Regions from separate parts of the Erwinia sp. 1181_3 genome, predicted to be linked through region 1. Evidence: predicted binding sites of a transcription regulator. Region 1 holds the regulator's gene; each other region holds the start of a gene.
What was found. Region 1 encodes Fur, which represses iron uptake genes when iron is present. Its sites were predicted from a motif close to ATAATAATGAGAACNACTATCAA; they were not measured.
Positions count from the first base shown of each region.

Region 2: the regulator Fur is predicted to act here: its motif matches at 1,898-1,920, upstream of fepB (Fe2+-enterobactin ABC transporter substrate-binding protein).
Region 3: the regulator Fur is predicted to act here: its motif matches at 2,120-2,142, upstream of FY046_RS10290 (TonB-dependent siderophore receptor).
Region 4: the regulator Fur is predicted to act here: its motif matches at 2,096-2,118, upstream of fes (enterochelin esterase).

Region 1 covers NZ_VTDE01000002.1:749,056-753,312, forward strand. The annotation lists gene ybfF (esterase) at 1-311, shown strand, start outside; gene ybfE (LexA regulated protein) at 424-705, shown strand; gene fldA (flavodoxin FldA) at 847-1,377, shown strand; gene fur (ferric iron uptake transcriptional regulator) at 1,775-2,218, shown strand; gene mtr (tryptophan permease) at 2,323-3,570, opposite strand; gene FY046_RS07915 (hypothetical protein) at 3,687-4,076, opposite strand; gene FY046_RS07920 (MFS transporter) at 4,064-4,257, opposite strand, start outside.
Region 2 covers NZ_VTDE01000001.1:511,693-515,949, forward strand. The annotation lists gene FY046_RS02350 (putative T6SS immunity periplasmic lipoprotein) at 135-590, shown strand; gene fepB (Fe2+-enterobactin ABC transporter substrate-binding protein) at 838-1,884, opposite strand; gene FY046_RS02360 (Gfo/Idh/MocA family protein) at 2,024-3,145, opposite strand; tRNA gene FY046_RS02365 (tRNA-Asn) at 3,452-3,527, shown strand; gene FY046_RS02370 (cold-shock protein) at 3,708-4,190, opposite strand.
Region 3 covers NZ_VTDE01000003.1:398,961-403,217, forward strand. The annotation lists gene FY046_RS10280 (ABC transporter permease) at 1-900, opposite strand, end outside; gene FY046_RS10285 (siderophore ABC transporter substrate-binding protein) at 901-1,842, opposite strand; gene FY046_RS10290 (TonB-dependent siderophore receptor) at 2,189-4,257, shown strand, end outside.
Region 4 covers NZ_VTDE01000002.1:153,455-157,711, reverse strand. The annotation lists gene FY046_RS05090 (amino acid adenylation domain-containing protein) at 1-360, opposite strand, end outside; gene FY046_RS05085 (MbtH family protein) at 453-665, opposite strand; gene fes (enterochelin esterase) at 667-1,989, opposite strand; gene FY046_RS05075 (TonB-dependent siderophore receptor) at 2,324-4,257, shown strand, end outside.

The DNA of each region.
Region 1 (4,257 bases):
GTATCAGTGAAGAAGGCGTTATCCAGTTTTTACTCAAGTCGTTCCACGAGGGTGTTTGGCGTTTCAACGTTCCGGCGCTGCTGGCATGTTATGAAAACATCATTGGCTGGGAGCCATTGGCCCCCTGGTCACATCCTGTGCTGTTCATTCGTGGGGAGCGTTCTCCCTATTTGGCCGATGCATATCGCGATGCACTGTTAACCCAGTTCCCGCAGGCGCGTGCCCATGTCATCACCGGCGCAGGGCATTGGGTACATGCTGAGAAACCCGATGCGGTATTACGTGCAATCCGACGTTTTTTAGCGCTGTGAAAACCATTTTCGCTGGGGTATGATGGCGCGCTAAAATTTTGCCGCTGCTGATTATCAGACGGCATAACGGCCCTATTCATCAGCAATCCAGCCTTTCAGTATTACGATTCCTATGGCAAAAGAGAACACGGACCGCACAACGATCGATCTGTTTGCAGATGAACGACGTCCGGGACGACCCAAGACTAATCCGCTGACGCGTGATGAGCAGTTGCGTATCAACAAACGCAATCAGCTCAAGCGCGATAAAGTGCGCGGCCTGAAGCGTGTCGAACTGAAAATGAACAGCGACGCGGTTGATGTCCTGAATCAGCTAGCTTTCGAGCGCAATATCAGCCGCAGTGAACTGATCGAAGAAATGCTGCTGGAACAGTTGCAACGTCATCCGTCCTGATGGTATCAGGGCCTTAGCACTCAGCGACAAAACCGGCAGCATTACTCATTTATCCGCTCACGACGGTCTGTTATCATTAGCGATATCTGCGAAAAAATCAGCAGTCACCATATCATTAAGATTCAAGAGGTTATTAAACTCATGGCACTCGTCGGCATTTTCTTTGGTAGCGATACAGGCAATACCGAAAACATTGCAAAAATGATCCAGAAGCAACTGGGGAAAGATGTTGCAGAAGTTCGTGATATTGCTAAAAGCAGCAAAGAAGACCTTGAAGCCTTTGATATTCTGCTGCTTGGCATCCCAACCTGGTACTACGGTGAAGCCCAGTGCGACTGGGATGACTTCTTCCCAACGCTGGAAGAAATCGACTTCAACGGTAAACTGGTTGCGCTGTTTGGTTGCGGCGATCAGGAAGACTATTCCGAGTATTTCTGCGATGCAATGGGCACCATCCGCGACATCATTGAGCCGAACGGCGCAGTGATTGTCGGCCACTGGCCGAGCGAAGGCTACCATTTCGAGGCCTCGAAAGGCATGGCAGATGATAACCATTTCCTTGGCCTGGCCATTGATGAAGATCGCCAGCCAGAGCTCACCAACGAACGCGTTGAAAAGTGGGTAAAACAAATTTTTGATGAACTTCAGCTAAAAGATATCATCGAAGCATAACCATAGCCGCTTGATGTGGGAGCTATCTCACATCAAGTAAGTGGTTTTTCCTATAGAAGTAATAGATACATGTTTGTAACTTTCATCTGCAAAACTGTACAATAACCCCATCGGTTACCCGCTTACTCAGCACCTGCCCCACTCTTTGAGGATGTGAGTCGCCCAAAGAGCGGTGAAGATGATGCAGATTGAAATGTTAACCCAGCCTAATTCGGGCGCGTGCTACCCTGGATGTAATGACACTTATCCTTACATCCATTGCGGTTTCAGGCACCCCTTATGGTTTTCATTTCGGAGTATCAGTTCTATACTGAGACGCACTCATCTTTTAGCGTCGACCGATGTTCAGGGCTTTTCAGCCACTAAGTGACTAGCAAAGTAACAGGACAATATCCGCATGACTGACAATAACACCGCATTAAAGAAGGCCGGCCTGAAAGTCACGCTTCCCCGACTGAAAATTCTGGAAGTGCTTCAGGAACCAGAGGGCCATCATGTCAGTGCGGAAGACTTGTACAAACGCCTGATTGATATGGGCGAAGAAATTGGTCTGGCCACCGTTTACCGCGTGCTGAACCAATTTGATGATGCGGGGATCGTTACCCGCCATAACTTTGAAGGCGGTAAATCCGTTTTCGAACTGACTCAGCAGCACCATCACGATCACCTGATCTGCCTGGACTGCGGTAAAGTTATTGAGTTCAGAGACGAATACATTGAGGAACGTCAGCGTGAAATCGCCACGCGTCACGGTATCAAACTGAGCAACCATAGCCTGTATCTTTATGGCCATTGTTCTCTGGGTGACTGTCGTGAAGACGAGACTCTGCACGACAAATAATCTGCACTGTTCAGTGTAAAAACCGGTGGCTTGCCACCGGTTTTTTTATGCCTGCGTTATAGCGATTCCTCCCGGCTAAAACGCTGCCAATCTGTCTCAAAAGGTTATCGCGTATAGAGCGGCAGCCAGCCACCATATGAAAGCAACGAGACCACGGCATTCAGTGCACCAAACAGCAGAACCAGCACAATCGGTGCCATCCCCCCTCTGACTCGCCACGTGGCAGTGGCAAAACGTCGACGTGACTGCCAGGCTAGTAGCGCTGGCGTGACAACAGCCCACAACGTCGCGGCCAGCCCGGCATAACCGATTGCCAGCAGAAAACCGTTGGGCCAGATCATCGCGGCCGTTAGCGGCAGAATAAACGTCAGCAGCGTGGTTTTTAATCTTCCGGACGCGGAGTTATCCAGTTTAAAGAGATCGGCAAGGTAATCAAAAAAGCCAAGACTGACACCGAGGAATGAACAGGCAACGGCGAAGTTAGAGAAGATATCCAGTAACAGATTCAGAGAGCGATTGTGCAGTACGCCGGATAACGCCCCCACCAGTACGTCAATATTACCGCCTTGCGCGGCAATCGCTTTAAATTCGCTGCGGGGAATATTGCCCATCGTGCCGATGATCCAGATAAAGTAAATCATCAGAGCCAGCAGCGTGCCGTAAATCAGGCAACGGCTCACGCGGCCTGCATTCTTATGGTAGTAAGTCGTCAACCCGGCAATGTTGCCATGGTAGCCGAAGGAGGCCAGACAAAACGGCACCACTATCCAGAGATATCGCAGATAATCGCGATCGGCTCCCTGGCTGTCGAGCAGAATAGCCGGCTGAACATGCCACAGCAGGCCGCCAAAAATCATCAAAAAGGTGAGGATCTTCGCGCCGAGAAAAATCAGCGTCATCCGGCTGACAACCGCTGTTCCCAGCCAGATAAACAGCGCCACCAGTAGCGTAAAGAGCAGCCCAGCCATACGTGCCGATATTCCGACATTTAATTGATTAAGGCTGTGCTGAATAATCGCGCCACTGGCAGAAATGTACGCATAGGTGAGGATCCCCAGCACAAAGACCACGGACAAACCGTTGATCAGGTTCCAGCCACGCCCAAGTAAATCGCGTGTGACCGTATCAAAACTCGCCCCGATGGGATAATGCAGGCTGGCTTCCAGATACAGTAATCCGGACAGCAGCATACAGAACCAGGTCACGATCAGCAGCGCGGAGGACCAGGCAAACCAGGCACCGGACATCACTACCGGCAGCGAGAACATCCCGGCACCAATAATGGTGCCACTGATAATCAACGCCCCCCAGAGTGTTGACGGCAGACGAACAGCAGAAGCAGGTGTAGCCATGAAATCCCTTAGCGAATGCAATAAATAACATGCCATAAACCGGGATAATCCACTGGCTAAACGGCAAGAATGCCGCATAGTCTACACAGAATCACACTCACGAACTAGTACAGTAATTAACTGACCACCATTGTTTCCTGCAAATAGCGCCAGCGAGGTGGCGTACAACCACAATCAATCACCGCCAGTGAAATACGGTGGGTATGATTATCACCCTGCTGTTGTAGCTCGTGATACTGGATCGCTACTTCCTGGCCAAACTGAGAGATCACTTTGCAGTGTTCAATCGTGATAGCAACACCCTGCCGTTCGCCGACCAGACGAGTGAACAGCGCAGTCACCTCCTCCATCGACAGACTTTTTCCGCTGGGCGCGACCATGATAAAATCGGGTTCAAAATGTCGCAACAGCTCAGGGACAAAGCTCCCATCTCCGTGAAACACTTTCTCAATAAGCTGATGCAGTACAATGATACTTTCACAGGCTTTTTCGGTTAACGCTGACATACAACATCCTTATGACGGGCGTGGCGATAAATCATCCACAAGGGGAACAGGCCGGTAACTGCGGCAACAACAAAGACCTGATGATAAGACTGAGCAGCAGAATAGTGGCGGCTCATCAACGTAAACAGCAGTGTAAACAATGCGGCGCCGAGGCTGAATGAAAGCTGACGATTAATATTCC
Region 2 (4,257 bases), on a different contig from region 1:
CCGTTTCCACAGGAACTGAAGGTCGAACCCTGCAACGTATCCTGGTGCCCGGCCACCGACCGTAGTGGCCGACCTGCCGTTACGGTCGGTCATCAGTGATGACTTATGGATGAACTCAGGGATATGTATGCCATATGAAAATCAATAATCCCCTCCTGCCCGCTCTTCTCTCTTTGTTACTGACTGGCTGCTGGTTGGGAGATCACTTCCCCTCGCTTGAGATCGGACAGGTTTCCAGAACGGATGCCGGATTCTGTTTCCAGATTAACAATGCCGGCGACTATTACGCACATTACCTTTCTATCAGAGACAGAGATGCACCGCCGAGGTCGGGTTTCAACAGGGATTTCCCTGCTTTAAAAATTGCTAATAATCAGCTATGCATCCCAGACACTTACTATCAATTTCCGGAGTCCGGTGAGTTAAACGTGGAGATCTCATTACGTTCACCCACCGAGAGAAGGATGATGCGCCGCATTATTGTTTCTGAGTTCATGATGATAAAAGGTGTACCGCATCCCTTCGCGCCGCGGGATTATTCAGTGATAACAGAGGATTATAGCCGGGAGAGTGAAAACAACGACGGCTGACCAGGCCCCTGATGAATCCCCACAAAAATGAGTGGCTGATCATTCGGCTTCAGGTCTGAGGCCAGTTTGAGCACGCCGGATCGGCAACTGCCGCATCCCTGCGGGCCTCGGCACACGACGTCCTGTCGCGTGACGTCCGGCTTACCTCAAACTGGCCCCATCCCCGCAGCACCGTTGCTCGCTGTTAGTTTTAAAACTGCCACAATATGGCGATCTCTGCGGTTTATTTGGGTGAGGACATCCCACCTTAGTGGGACTTAAAATGCCGCTCAATACTGTCCAGCATATTGCTGGCACTGTAATAATCCAGACGGAACGTATCCGGGCCCATTGCATAGACCCGCTCAGCCGTTACCGGCTCCAGATGCTCAAGGAAGGGATTGGCCCTTACGCGCCCCACCGTCTCGTCGTCTGCTGAGAACAGCAACATACTCTTCCCAGTGAGACCGGCCGCCATATTCTCACCTGACAGCTGAATAATATCGTTACGCTTACCCATGCTGGTGCCGCCCTGCACGTCCGCGGGTGGCATCGCCAGCGTAAAGCCCAGTTCAGACAGCAGCTTGCCCTGTGCTGATGCCAGGGTCCACAAATTCACACCGCGGCCATCTTCATAATAAACCAGCGCGGAAACCGGCTGGGGTGGCAGCGTGATCGCCTGCTTCACCGCCTGAACCCGTTGCTCAAAACGGTCAATCACAGTGCTGGCGTCTTTCTCATGCCCGGTGATCTCCCCTAACTGTACAGCAAGCTGTTGCCAGCTTTTATCACCGTAGTCGATCACCAGCGTCGGGGCGATAGCCGACAGCTGATCGTAGAGCTTTAACGCTGAGTCACCGCCCGTGGCGGCAATCACAATCAGGTCCGGCGCCGCAGCGGCAATCGCCTCGGCGTTCGGTTCAGAAATGTAGAGGGGTTTCAGCCTGGCCTGCTTCGCCACTGCACTCCATTGTTTAAAAAAACCCTGGTCATCCGACACCGTGCTGTTACGACTGGTGCCGCCGGAACCGACCAGCGGCGCATTGATTGCCAGCAGCGTTCCGGTAATGGTGACGCTGGTGGAGACAATACGTTCCGGGGCCTTAGTCAGGGTCAGTGGCCCTTTAGGGGTTTGCAGCGTACGCGGCCAGCCCTGCTGTGCGCCTGTTGGCGCAACAGCTGCGGCCGCAGCCGGTGGTGAGGCGGGTTGCGCCTCTGAATACTGAGTTGAGCAGCTGCGGACGGATACAACAAAGATCAGTGCGGCAGCCACCAGCAGTGCACACAGCACCGGGAAGGAGAACAGTTTTTTCATCTTAGCCACTTCATTGAAAATGAGTCTTATTATCATACATTTAATGGCGGGGAATTTAAATCGCTTATGACAATGGAGAAGAGGCGGGAAAAACTGGCTTACGCTAAAAAGGCCGGGCAAGCCCGGCCTGAGTAAAAATTTACACTTTCATCCAACGCCCTTCGGCGGCAGAGAGGGCGATCGCCTCCAGCACTTTCGATACCTGCAAGCCTTCAGCAAAGTCTGGCCACATACGGTCATCGGCGGCAATCCCGTTAATCAAATCGCGCACTTCCACCGTTTTCTGATCGTTAAAGCCAATACCGTGCCCGGCAGAAATACAGAACGCCGCATAATCCGGGTGCGCCGGGCCAGTCAGAATGGTTTTAAAGCCCTGGCGACCGGCCGGGTCATCATGGATATACAGCTCCAGCTCCGCCATGCGCTCCTGGGTGTAACGGATGCTGCCTTTGGTGCCGGTCACCACGTAGGTCAGGCCCATTTTGCTGCCGCAGGCGATACGTGAGGTTTCAATCACACCGTGCGCGCCGTTAGCAAAACGCAGCAGTGCGCTAGCCTGATCTTCGTTTTCCACATCGCGCAGCTGGGACAGATTTTTCGGGTCCGGGCGCTGCTTGATGACCGTCATCATATCGCCGCTAACCTCATCAATGTTGCCCACCAGATAGTGCGCCATGTTGACAATATGCGCGGCCAGGTCGCCCAGAGCGCCGAGGCCCGCCAGCGCTTTCTGACAGTGCCAGTCCAGCGGGGTGTTCGGATTCGCCAGGTAATCTTCATTGTGCGTGCCGTAGAAGTGCACCACCTCGCCGATTTCGCCACGGGCAATAATCTCTTTCGCCAGCTGGCTGGTCGGGTTTTTCATATAGTTGAAACCCACCAGCGTTTTCACCCCGGCTTTTTCGGCTGCACGCACCATCTCTTCAGCATCGGCGACATCCAGCGCCAGGGGTTTTTCGGAGTAGACGTGTTTGCCGTGGCGAATGGCTTCCAGCGCCATCTCTTTATGCAGGAAGTTAGGGGCACAGATATCAACAACGTCGATATTTTCATCCGCAACCAGTTCACGCCAGTCTCCGGTTGAACGATTGAAGCCGAGTGTGGCCGCCTGCGCGCTGGCCAGTTCCGGGTTCACTTCCGCCAGCATCTCACGAACCAATTCCCCTTTCAGGTTGAACACGGTCGGCGCCTGAGAGTAGGCAATCGCGTGGCAGCGTCCGATATAACCGGTACCGATCAGGCCAATTCTGACTTTTTTCATGATAAATCCTTAGATGTAGGGAACAGGAAATGGAACAAAAATTCAATATTGATGAAATTTATATTTCGCAACACTGTGATTCAACGTCAAAATGAAACAAACGTGATCGCCCTGGCGAAAATGAATGTAACGCCGCTGCAAGTCCCACCGCATCCTGCAACGCAATACGCAAAGGCACGATTTTTGTGGTAAAAATCACATAGGCTTGTTCAGTATGCTGCTTTATTCAGCAGTTGAACCAAAAGCGTGAAAACAGCCTTTGACATCCCCTGCCCTGCTGGATATCATGCGCCCCGTTCCAACAATTCCTCTGTAGTTCAGTCGGTAGAACGGCGGACTGTTAATCCGTATGTCACTGGTTCGAGTCCAGTCAGAGGAGCCAAATTTAAGAAGCCCGCTCAGGGAAACCTGAGCGGGCTTTTTGTTGTTAATGATTTCGTGCCGCCGGATGACAGGCAGTGGGGAAATGTGTGAAGGGGACGTTCTCAAAGGCCGTCAGCGATGCCGAAATCCTTCCGCTCAATGGCGCAGGATTTCGGCACAGGGATCAGTCCGGATGGTGTCAGACCTTAAGCAACTTCACCGTGCTGTCGATGTCGATCTCATCTTCCGAGAAGATCAGGGTTGTTCCCTGGAAGGTGGTGATCGCCAGTTTTTTCACCGTGCGCATTTCACCCGGCTGCGTGGCTGATTTCGGCCTGATGCTGTTCATCAGTATGCCCACAGACAGCACCGTATTTTCTTTATCAATGCGCGTCTCAGCCGGGACTTCTTCGCTGTACACCAGGAAAGACTTGATCGAGGTGAGCTTCAGGCGCTCGCCCGCGATATAGATGTAGGAGCTTTCCGGGATCACTTTCACATCATAAGCGGACAGGCCTTTGCTGTTGGTGGTCGGCTCGAAAGTCACCGCCGCATCTTTCTTAATCAGCTCAGGATTGGCGATTTTAATCACATGAACATAACGGTTATCACCGTTTTCATCTTTGATAAATCCAAAGCCTTTTTCTTTAAACCAGGTTGTGATCGTGCCGTTCATCGCCATTGTCGCCTACTTAATCGTTAATCTACTCAATTTTCAGCGCGCAGTGTAAAACACAATGCCTGCGCAG
Region 3 (4,257 bases), on a different contig from region 1:
GCCAAGCAGCGCACTGACCGGAATTTCAAACGGGTGGATGATCAGACGGCCGAGAATATCGCAGCCGATCACCAGCATCGCGCCCACCAGTGCCACCCAGGGCACGGTGCGCCGCAGGTTGTCACCCAGCGCCAGGCTGACAATATTAGGCACAATCAACCCCAGGAATGGCAGCACGCCGACCACCACTACCACCACGCCACTGATCATGGCGATCATTGCCATCCCCATCAGCATCACGCGGCGATAGTGCAGCCCGACATTGACCGAAAAATCACGCCCCATGCCCGCCACCGTAAAGCGGTCAGCCATCACCGCTGCCAGCAGTGTGATCGCGCCCACCGCCCACAGCAGTTCATAGCGTCCCTGCATCACGCTGGAAAAGTCGCCTGATTCCCAACCGCCCAGCGACTGGAGCAGATCAAACTTCATCGCAAGGAAGGTGGTGACTGAACTGAAAACCGCGCCCAGCATAATGCCGGCCAGTGGAACCATCAGGGAGGATTTCATACGGATACGCTGGATCATCAGCATAAACAACGCGGTGCCTGCGAGGGCAAACAGTGTGGCAACGCCCATTTTCAGCATGATCGGCGCGGCAGGGCTGATGATCATCACCAGCAGCAGTCCCAGACTGGCAGACTGCGTGGTGCCGACCACCGAAGGCTCAACAAAGCGGTTTTGCGTCAGCATCTGCATCATCAGCCCTGCCACGCTCATCGCGCTCCCCGCCAGCAGTAACGCGGCGGTACGGGGAAAACGGCTGATCAGCAGGATCTCCCGCATTTCAGGATCTGACCACAGACTGAGCAGAGTGACACGGCTGACGCCGACAAACAGGCTGCAAACAATCAGGCCCAGCAGTAATGCCAGGCCTGCAATAAAGGCTACGGATTTCATTTACGGCTGGGTTTTCGTTTTATCCAGCACCTGCTTCACCTGAGTCATCAGATTGCTGTAGCTCTGAATGCCGCCTGCAATATAAAGCGAACCGGAATCGAGATAGACCACCTGCTGTTTTTTCCAGGCATTGGTTTTACGCACCAGCGGGTTATCCAGCACCTGCTGTGCGGATACGCCCTCTTTGCGGCCAATGGCGCTGTCGCGATCCAGCACAAACAGCCAGTCAGGATTCGCTTCCATGATGAACTCAGGCGACACCGCATTACCGTGTTTGCCGGTTTCCGGGAAAGCCGTGGCCGGTTTAAATCCCAGCACATCGTAGATAAAACCAAAACGTGAACCCGGTGAGTGCGCGCTGATCTTGCCGCCGTTAATCATCAGCATCATCGCGCTACCGGCGGTGGCGGACTCTTTACGCACGTCAGCAATCTGGGCATTAAACGCCGCAATCACCTGTTGTGCCTTCTCTTCTTTACCGAAGATCGCTCCCAGTTGTTCGGTACGTTCGGTCAGGCTTTGCACGAAGTGTTTCGGGTCGAGATCCAGTGAGAGGGTCGGGGCAATTTCACTCAGCTTGCCATAGGCATCATGAGCGCGGGCACCGGCCAGAATCAGATCGGGTTTGGCATTGCTCAGGGCTTCAAAGTTGGGTTCAAACAGCGTGCCGGCATTCAGATACGCCTTGCCATTGTACTTCGCCAGATGCTGCGGATAGTGCGCGCTGGTTTGTGGCACCCCCATCGGGTTAATCCCCAGGGCATCAGCAATATCCAGCGTTGCCGGGCTGAGGATCACCACACGTTGCGGATGTTTCGGCACAGCGGTGGAACCCTGCGCGTGCACGACCGTCAGTGCGGGAGCATCTGCTGCAAAAGCCGCAGGCGCACAGGCGAGCATGGCGGAAAACAGCGATAAAACGAAGGCCTGAGGGAAGCGCATTTTCTCTCCTGAGAATCAGATAAGTAGCAAAAATGAGAACGATTCGCGTTCGATTTTGTTGCGGGATAATAACGACTGCCTGGCAGGATGGGTAGACAGAACATGGCATCCGCTGTTCACAAAACAGACAAACCTCACAATCCGTATCAAATAAGAAGATTGCGAGCCAAATGTGAAGGATGCAATCAATTGATTTATAGCGAATTAAATATAACCACTGACTTTTACTGACAAAACTGGCCAATTGTGGAGATTTTAAGGATTCGTATTTCCCACCATAGAAATGATAACAATTATCGTTATCATGCACATTCTCTTACAACACCGAACACTTTGAGATGATGCGATGAACAGGAATGGACGCTTTCGATTACACCCTCTGGCACTGCTACTGACCGCCACGCTGGCCGGGACGGCCAGTGCCGATGACGATACCGCCCCCGCCAGTGACGTGGAAGATGTGCTGCTGGTACAAAAAACAGCAGAACAGGAGTTAAAACAACAGCCTGGCGTTTCTATCATCACGGCAGAGGATATCGCGAAGAACCCGCCAGTGAACGATTTGTCCGACATCATCCGCAAAATGCCCGGCGTCAACCTGACCGGAAACAGTGCTAACGGCAGTCGGGGGAATAACCGTCAGATTGATATTCGCGGTATGGGCCCGGAAAACACCCTGATCCTGATTGACGGCGTGCCGGTCAGCTCGCGTAACTCCGTGCGTTACAGCTGGAAAGGCGAACGTGATACCCGTGGCGACAGCAACTGGGTACCAGCTGAAATGGTCGAGCGTATTGAAGTGCTGCGTGGCCCGGCCGCCGCCCGCTACGGATCCGGTGCCGCCGGTGGCGTGATCAATATTCACACCAAGCGCCCGACCAAAGACTGGCACGGTTCCCTGTCGCTGTTTACCAACCAGCCGGAAAACAGCAAAGAAGGTGACACCAAACGTGCCAACTTTAGCCTGAGCGGCCCGCTGGCGGGTGACGCGTTGACCATGCGCCTCTACGGTAACCTCAACAAAACCGACGCCGATGCCGCCGATATCAACCAGGCGCAAAACGGCGCGTATGCCGCGGGCCGTGAAGGGGTGCGTAACAAAGATATTAATGCGCTGGTTTCCTGGAAAATGACCCCCTCGCAGATCCTCGACTTCAGCTATGGCTACAGCCGCCAGGGCAATATCTACGCCGGAGATACCCAGTACAGCAATGGCAACATCAGCCCCGGTGGCCTGGTCGACTCGCTGTACGGTTCCGAGACGAATCGCCTGTACCGTCAGTCTTACGGCCTGACCCATAACGGCTTCTGGGAATGGGGCGATTCTAAGCTCGCCTTCAACTATGAAAAAACCAATAACACGCGCCTGAAAGAAGGTTCTACCGGACGCGTGGAAGGGATGATTAACAGCGACGAGTACAGCACCAGCCGACTGGAAAATTACCGTGCCAGCGCGGAAGCCAATATGCCGATGGACCGCTGGATTGAGCAGACCGTGACCCTCGGCGCTGAGTGGAATCACGAAAAGCTGGACGATAGCGCCTCCATGTCAGCCACCGATGCCAGTGGCGTGATCATTGGTGATATGTCGGGCGATCCCGCCGATCGCAGCAGCAAGAACAGCGCAACCACGGCCGCACTCTACGTCGAAGACAACATCCAGCCATGGGAAGGCACCTTCCTGATCCCGGGCCTGCGTTTTGATCACCACAGTGAATTCGGCAGTAACTTCAGCCCGAGTTTTAACTTCTCTCAGGACCTGGGTGAAGGGTTCAAACTGAAAGCCGGTATTGCGCGGGTGTTTAAAGCCCCGAACCTCTACCAGTCAAGCGAAGGCTACCTGCTGGCCACCCGGGGTAACGGCTGTCCTTCAGGCATTAACAATGGTGTCGGCTGCTACCTGTTGGGTAACACCAATCTGGACGCCGAAGTCAGCGTCAATAAAGAGCTGGGGCTGGAGTTTGCTGCCGATGGCTATACCGCGGGTGTGACCTGGTTCCGCAATGACTACAAAAATAAAATTGTCTCCGGCACCGAGCTGATTGGCACTGCCTCCGATGACAGGAATATCCTGCAATGGGAAAATGGTGGCAAAGCGCTGGTGGAAGGGCTGGAAGCCAGCCTGACGATCCCGGTGGTGCGTGATGTGCTCGACTGGCGGACTAATGCCACCTATATGCTGGAGTCGAAAGACAAAAAAACCGGCAACCCGCTGTCGATCATCCCTAAGTACACCATCAACTCGATGCTGGATTATCAGATTACCGATAAGTTCTCCACCGAGCTGAACTGGACGCTGTACGGACGCCAGAAGCCGCGTGAATTTGTGGAAAGCCGTCTGGAAGGGACAACCCCTATGTCCACGACCGAGATTGGTGCATATTCCATTGTCGGGCTGAATCTCAACTACAAGTT
Region 4 (4,257 bases), 600 kb from region 1:
GGGCAGATCGGCGGCCAGATCGGCCTGCATCAGGTCGTGCGCGGCCTGCACGGCATCGCTGCGTGGGCTGAAATCAACCCATTCAACAGGCTGTACCTGTTCTGGGGTACGCGTATGAGGGAGTCGCTGCACGGCGCTGCCGTCATCAGAAAGGCCAAAGGTGGCCTGCACGGTATCGGCTTCGGACATCGCCTGGCGGATCGCTCTATCCAGCATCGGGCGGTCAATATCGCCATGCAGTTCACTGTAGTGGGCAACGGCAAAGGTGTTTCTTGCGCTGGCGATCTGATCGGCGATCCAGATCCCCGGCTGCGCCGCAACCAGCGGATATTCGGTAAATTCGGCCTGTATTTCAGGCATGATCTGAGCTTCTGACACGGTGGCAATTCCTGTCGTAAGAGGTAAAAACTGATCCCGTAGGGGCGACCTTTTTTCCGGTCGACCCGGGCTGGCTAACCTGCCGTTTTCAGCACGGCGGGGCGCATGTCGTGCCAGTTTTCTTCGATGTAACGAATACATTCGGCGCGGGTATCCGGGCCGCTCACGGCCTTCCAGCCAGCAGGAACGTCGGAAAACGCTGGCCACAGGCTGTATTGCTGGCGTGCATTGAGCAGCACCAGGAAGTCGAGGGTTTCATCGTCGAAGGGATTTTGTTGTTCGGTCATGTTAATTACCTGTCTTTCCAGAATAGGGAGGTGTAATAAAGTCGGCGAGTAGCCAGCGTAAGCCGTCCAGCAGCCCGCCGCGCCAGCACAGGGCATCATGCCCGCCGGAGAAAATTCGGAAATTAATGTCATGCCCGCCCGGGAGCAGCGCCTGACGCATCTGTTGGTTAACCCAGGCCATATCGGCTTCGCGATCGCCCGCTTCCTGGAAGATCTTTAAGCGGCTGGCCGGCAGTACACCCTTGATCGCCTGCCCGGTCAGCCAGCCCATCTCCTGCTCACCGGCTTCGGAAAAGTGGGTGACCAGGCGGACGTTTGGCCACCAGAAGGAGCCAGACTGGCTGAGGATGCGGCCAAAGCGCCCGGGCCAGTGCAGCCCGGCATACATCGCCGCCAGGCCGCCGTAACTTTGCCCGGCGACCACGGTACGGTCGGCCTCTTCACTGAATTCCACACGGCTGCGCGCCAGCGGCAGCAATTCCTGCTGCACCGCCTGCCAGAATTCAGCATTGCAGGGCAGCTCTTTTTCGCGCCAGTCACCGTTAATCACATCAATCAACAGCCAGCAGGCGGCGGGCAGATGGCCGCTGTCGGTTTCGGCATGCAGCGCGGAATAAAGCGGTTGTCCGTCTGCCCAGTTCTGTCCATCCAGCAGAATCACCAGCGGGCGCTGCTCTGGGGTCGCTGTACTGCCCGTGGTATAGAGCCAGATACGGCGCTGATTCCCCAGCAGGGCGCTGTCCCAGGTAAACTGTTGCAGCTGGTGGTTATCGGGGTGTATCGGCTGTCCGCTGTCCAGCGCGTGCCACGCAGACTGGTCCGGCGCCGCGGGCATATGCGCGGCCGACAGCGCGTGCCCGCGGCTGTTGAGGTGGGCACAGCTGCGATTTAACGGGTCGGCAATCGCCAGCGGGAACAGAGATATCCACCATTCGCGCTGTTGTTTGCGGCGTGTGTCGTCATCGGTGCTAAAAGCGGGGGGGAGTTGCTCAGCGTTTACCGGGATCAGGCTGTAACTGCCACGCCAGTGCTCATCAATCTCCGTTGACCAGTGCCAGACATCGGTTCCCGCCAGGCGTTGCAAACTTTGCGGCTGCGGGCTGTGGTGGTCGGTCACGCAGTTAATATCCACATAAACCTGATGTATTGCAGAGCGGGTTTCGTCACCTGCCGGGTCACGCCAGAAATAGTTCATCCGGACTGTTCCTTCAGCAAAGGCTTCAACCAGTGGCGTGCCATGTTGCGCAATGTGCTGCCACCAGCTCTCTTCACCCACGTTATCGGCGGCCAGCAGCTGTGCCGCATGACCTGCGGGCTGACGCATCGGCCATAATGTGTGCCGTGTTGTCACGATAATTTTCCTTAATTTACATTTAATTACTTAAAAGGAGGGACTTTAATCTCTCTTACAGTAAATGACGCTAATACAAATAGTATTGAGAATAGTTTGCATTTGCAATAAGATGCGTCGCAACTTTCTTAAGGGCCTGTAAGTTGTACGTAAATATCGGTTTTCTTAAGAAGGGCAGAAGAATCGACGAAAGTAGTGGCAAACGTGATTCTCACATTTCACCGCGGCCAATCAGTTCTCCTTATCAATTGGCGGGTTTTAACGGGTTTTTTTTATCAGCAAATCTGTTCAGACGGGATACCAGAACATGTTTAATAAGATTAAAAAACAGGCAACACCAGGCATTGCAGTTCGTTCAGACAAACACACCCTGCGTTTATTACTGGCTTCAGCCCTGCTGATGGCGCCCGCCGTGCAGGCAGCCACCGAAGCCGAAAATACGCTGACGGTCACCGCAGACACCCAGGAAAGCGTCACCGCCCCGACCAAAGGGATCGTAGCGAAAGAGAGCGCTTCAGGCACCAAGACCGCCACACCGCTGCGTAAAACCCCGCAATCCATTTCTGTGGTGACGCGCGATCAGATGGACGATCAGGATGCTCGCTCAGTGGCTGATGCACTGAGTTACTCCAGTGGCGTGGTAGCAACCTACCGTGGAAACTCGAACCGTAATGATGAAGTGATCAGCCGTGGTTTCCGTTATGCACCGAAATTGCTGGATGGATTACATTTCGGTCTTTCTTCTGAGAATGGCGGGGCTGGGCAACTCGACCCATGGTTGCTTGAGCGTGTTGAAATCGTACATGGCCCGGCATCGGTACTTTATGGCCAGGTGAGCCCTGGTGGGCTGGTTCTGATGACCAGTAAGCGCCCGACAGCAGAAAGTATTCATGAAGTGCAACTCAGCACCGGTAATCGCCACTATGGTGAGGCAGCGGTGGACTTCGGCGGCAAGCTGAACGATGACAACACCTTGTTCTACCGCCTGAACGGCATTGCCAGCACCCAGAATGAGTTTGTGAAAAACAGCAAACAACAGCGTATGGCGATTGCGCCAGCGATCACCTGGCTGCCAAATGAAGACACCAGCTTTACGCTGTTAACCAGCTACCAGAATGACCCGAAAGCGGGTTCGCGTAACTTCTTGCCACGCGCAGGGACGCTCTATTCTACCGCTGCTGGCTATGTTCCTTATGACCTGAACGTCAGCGACTCTGACTTTACTAAGTCAAAGCGTGAACAGACCTCTATCGGTTACAGCCTGGAGCACAGCTTTAATGAAGCGGTATCGTTTACCCAGAACCTGCGTTACAGCCACCGCAATGAAGACTACAAATATCTGGTCTACAACGTGGATGACGGCAACCGTACACTGACGCGTCTGGCGCAGCATGAAACGGCGATGACTAACGAATTCAACGTCGACAATCAGTTGAAAGGGCTATTCGATACCGGTGAAGTGAAGCATACCGTCCTGGGCGGTTTCGATTACCGCTACTCGCATATTGATAGCAAACTGTATCGTGACTACGGCAGCAGTTACCCGATGGACTGGAGCAACCCGAGCCGTGTAGAGGTTGATGAAAGTTTGTTGGAGCTGGCCACCCATACCAAGAAATCCCTGAACCAGTACGGTGTTTATGTCCAGGATCAGCTGGAGTGGAATAACTGGAACCTGCTGCTGTCAGGTCGTAATGACTGGTCGCAGGTGAGCAACAAGGACCTCACAGCCGGGGGTTCAGATATCACTTATAATGACAGCGCGTTCACAGGGCGTGCCGGACTGCTGTATGCATTCGATAACGGTATTTCACCGTATGTCAGCTACAGCACCTCGTTTGAACCGGTGCTGGAGCAGGCGGCGGCAGGTGCCGATCCGCTGAAACCGACCACCGGTGAACAGACGGAAATCGGGGTGAAATTCCAGCCAGTGGGCGTGAATGCGATGATGACAGTCTCCTGGTTTGATATTAACCAGAAGAACGTCACCTCTTATAACCGTCTGACCAGTGCTTACGAGCAGATTGGTAAGGTCAACTCTCAGGGTATTGAGACAGAACTTCATGTGCAGCCAACGCCGGAAATTAAGCTGACTACCGCTTATACCTATACCGATGTGGTGACCAAGAGCTCAACAGATCCGGATAAAGTCGGTCACAGCCCAAATGCTATCCCGCGTCATGCTGCTTCAGCCTGGGGTAGTTACAGCTTCCTTGATGGTGTGCTGAATGGTTTGACTAT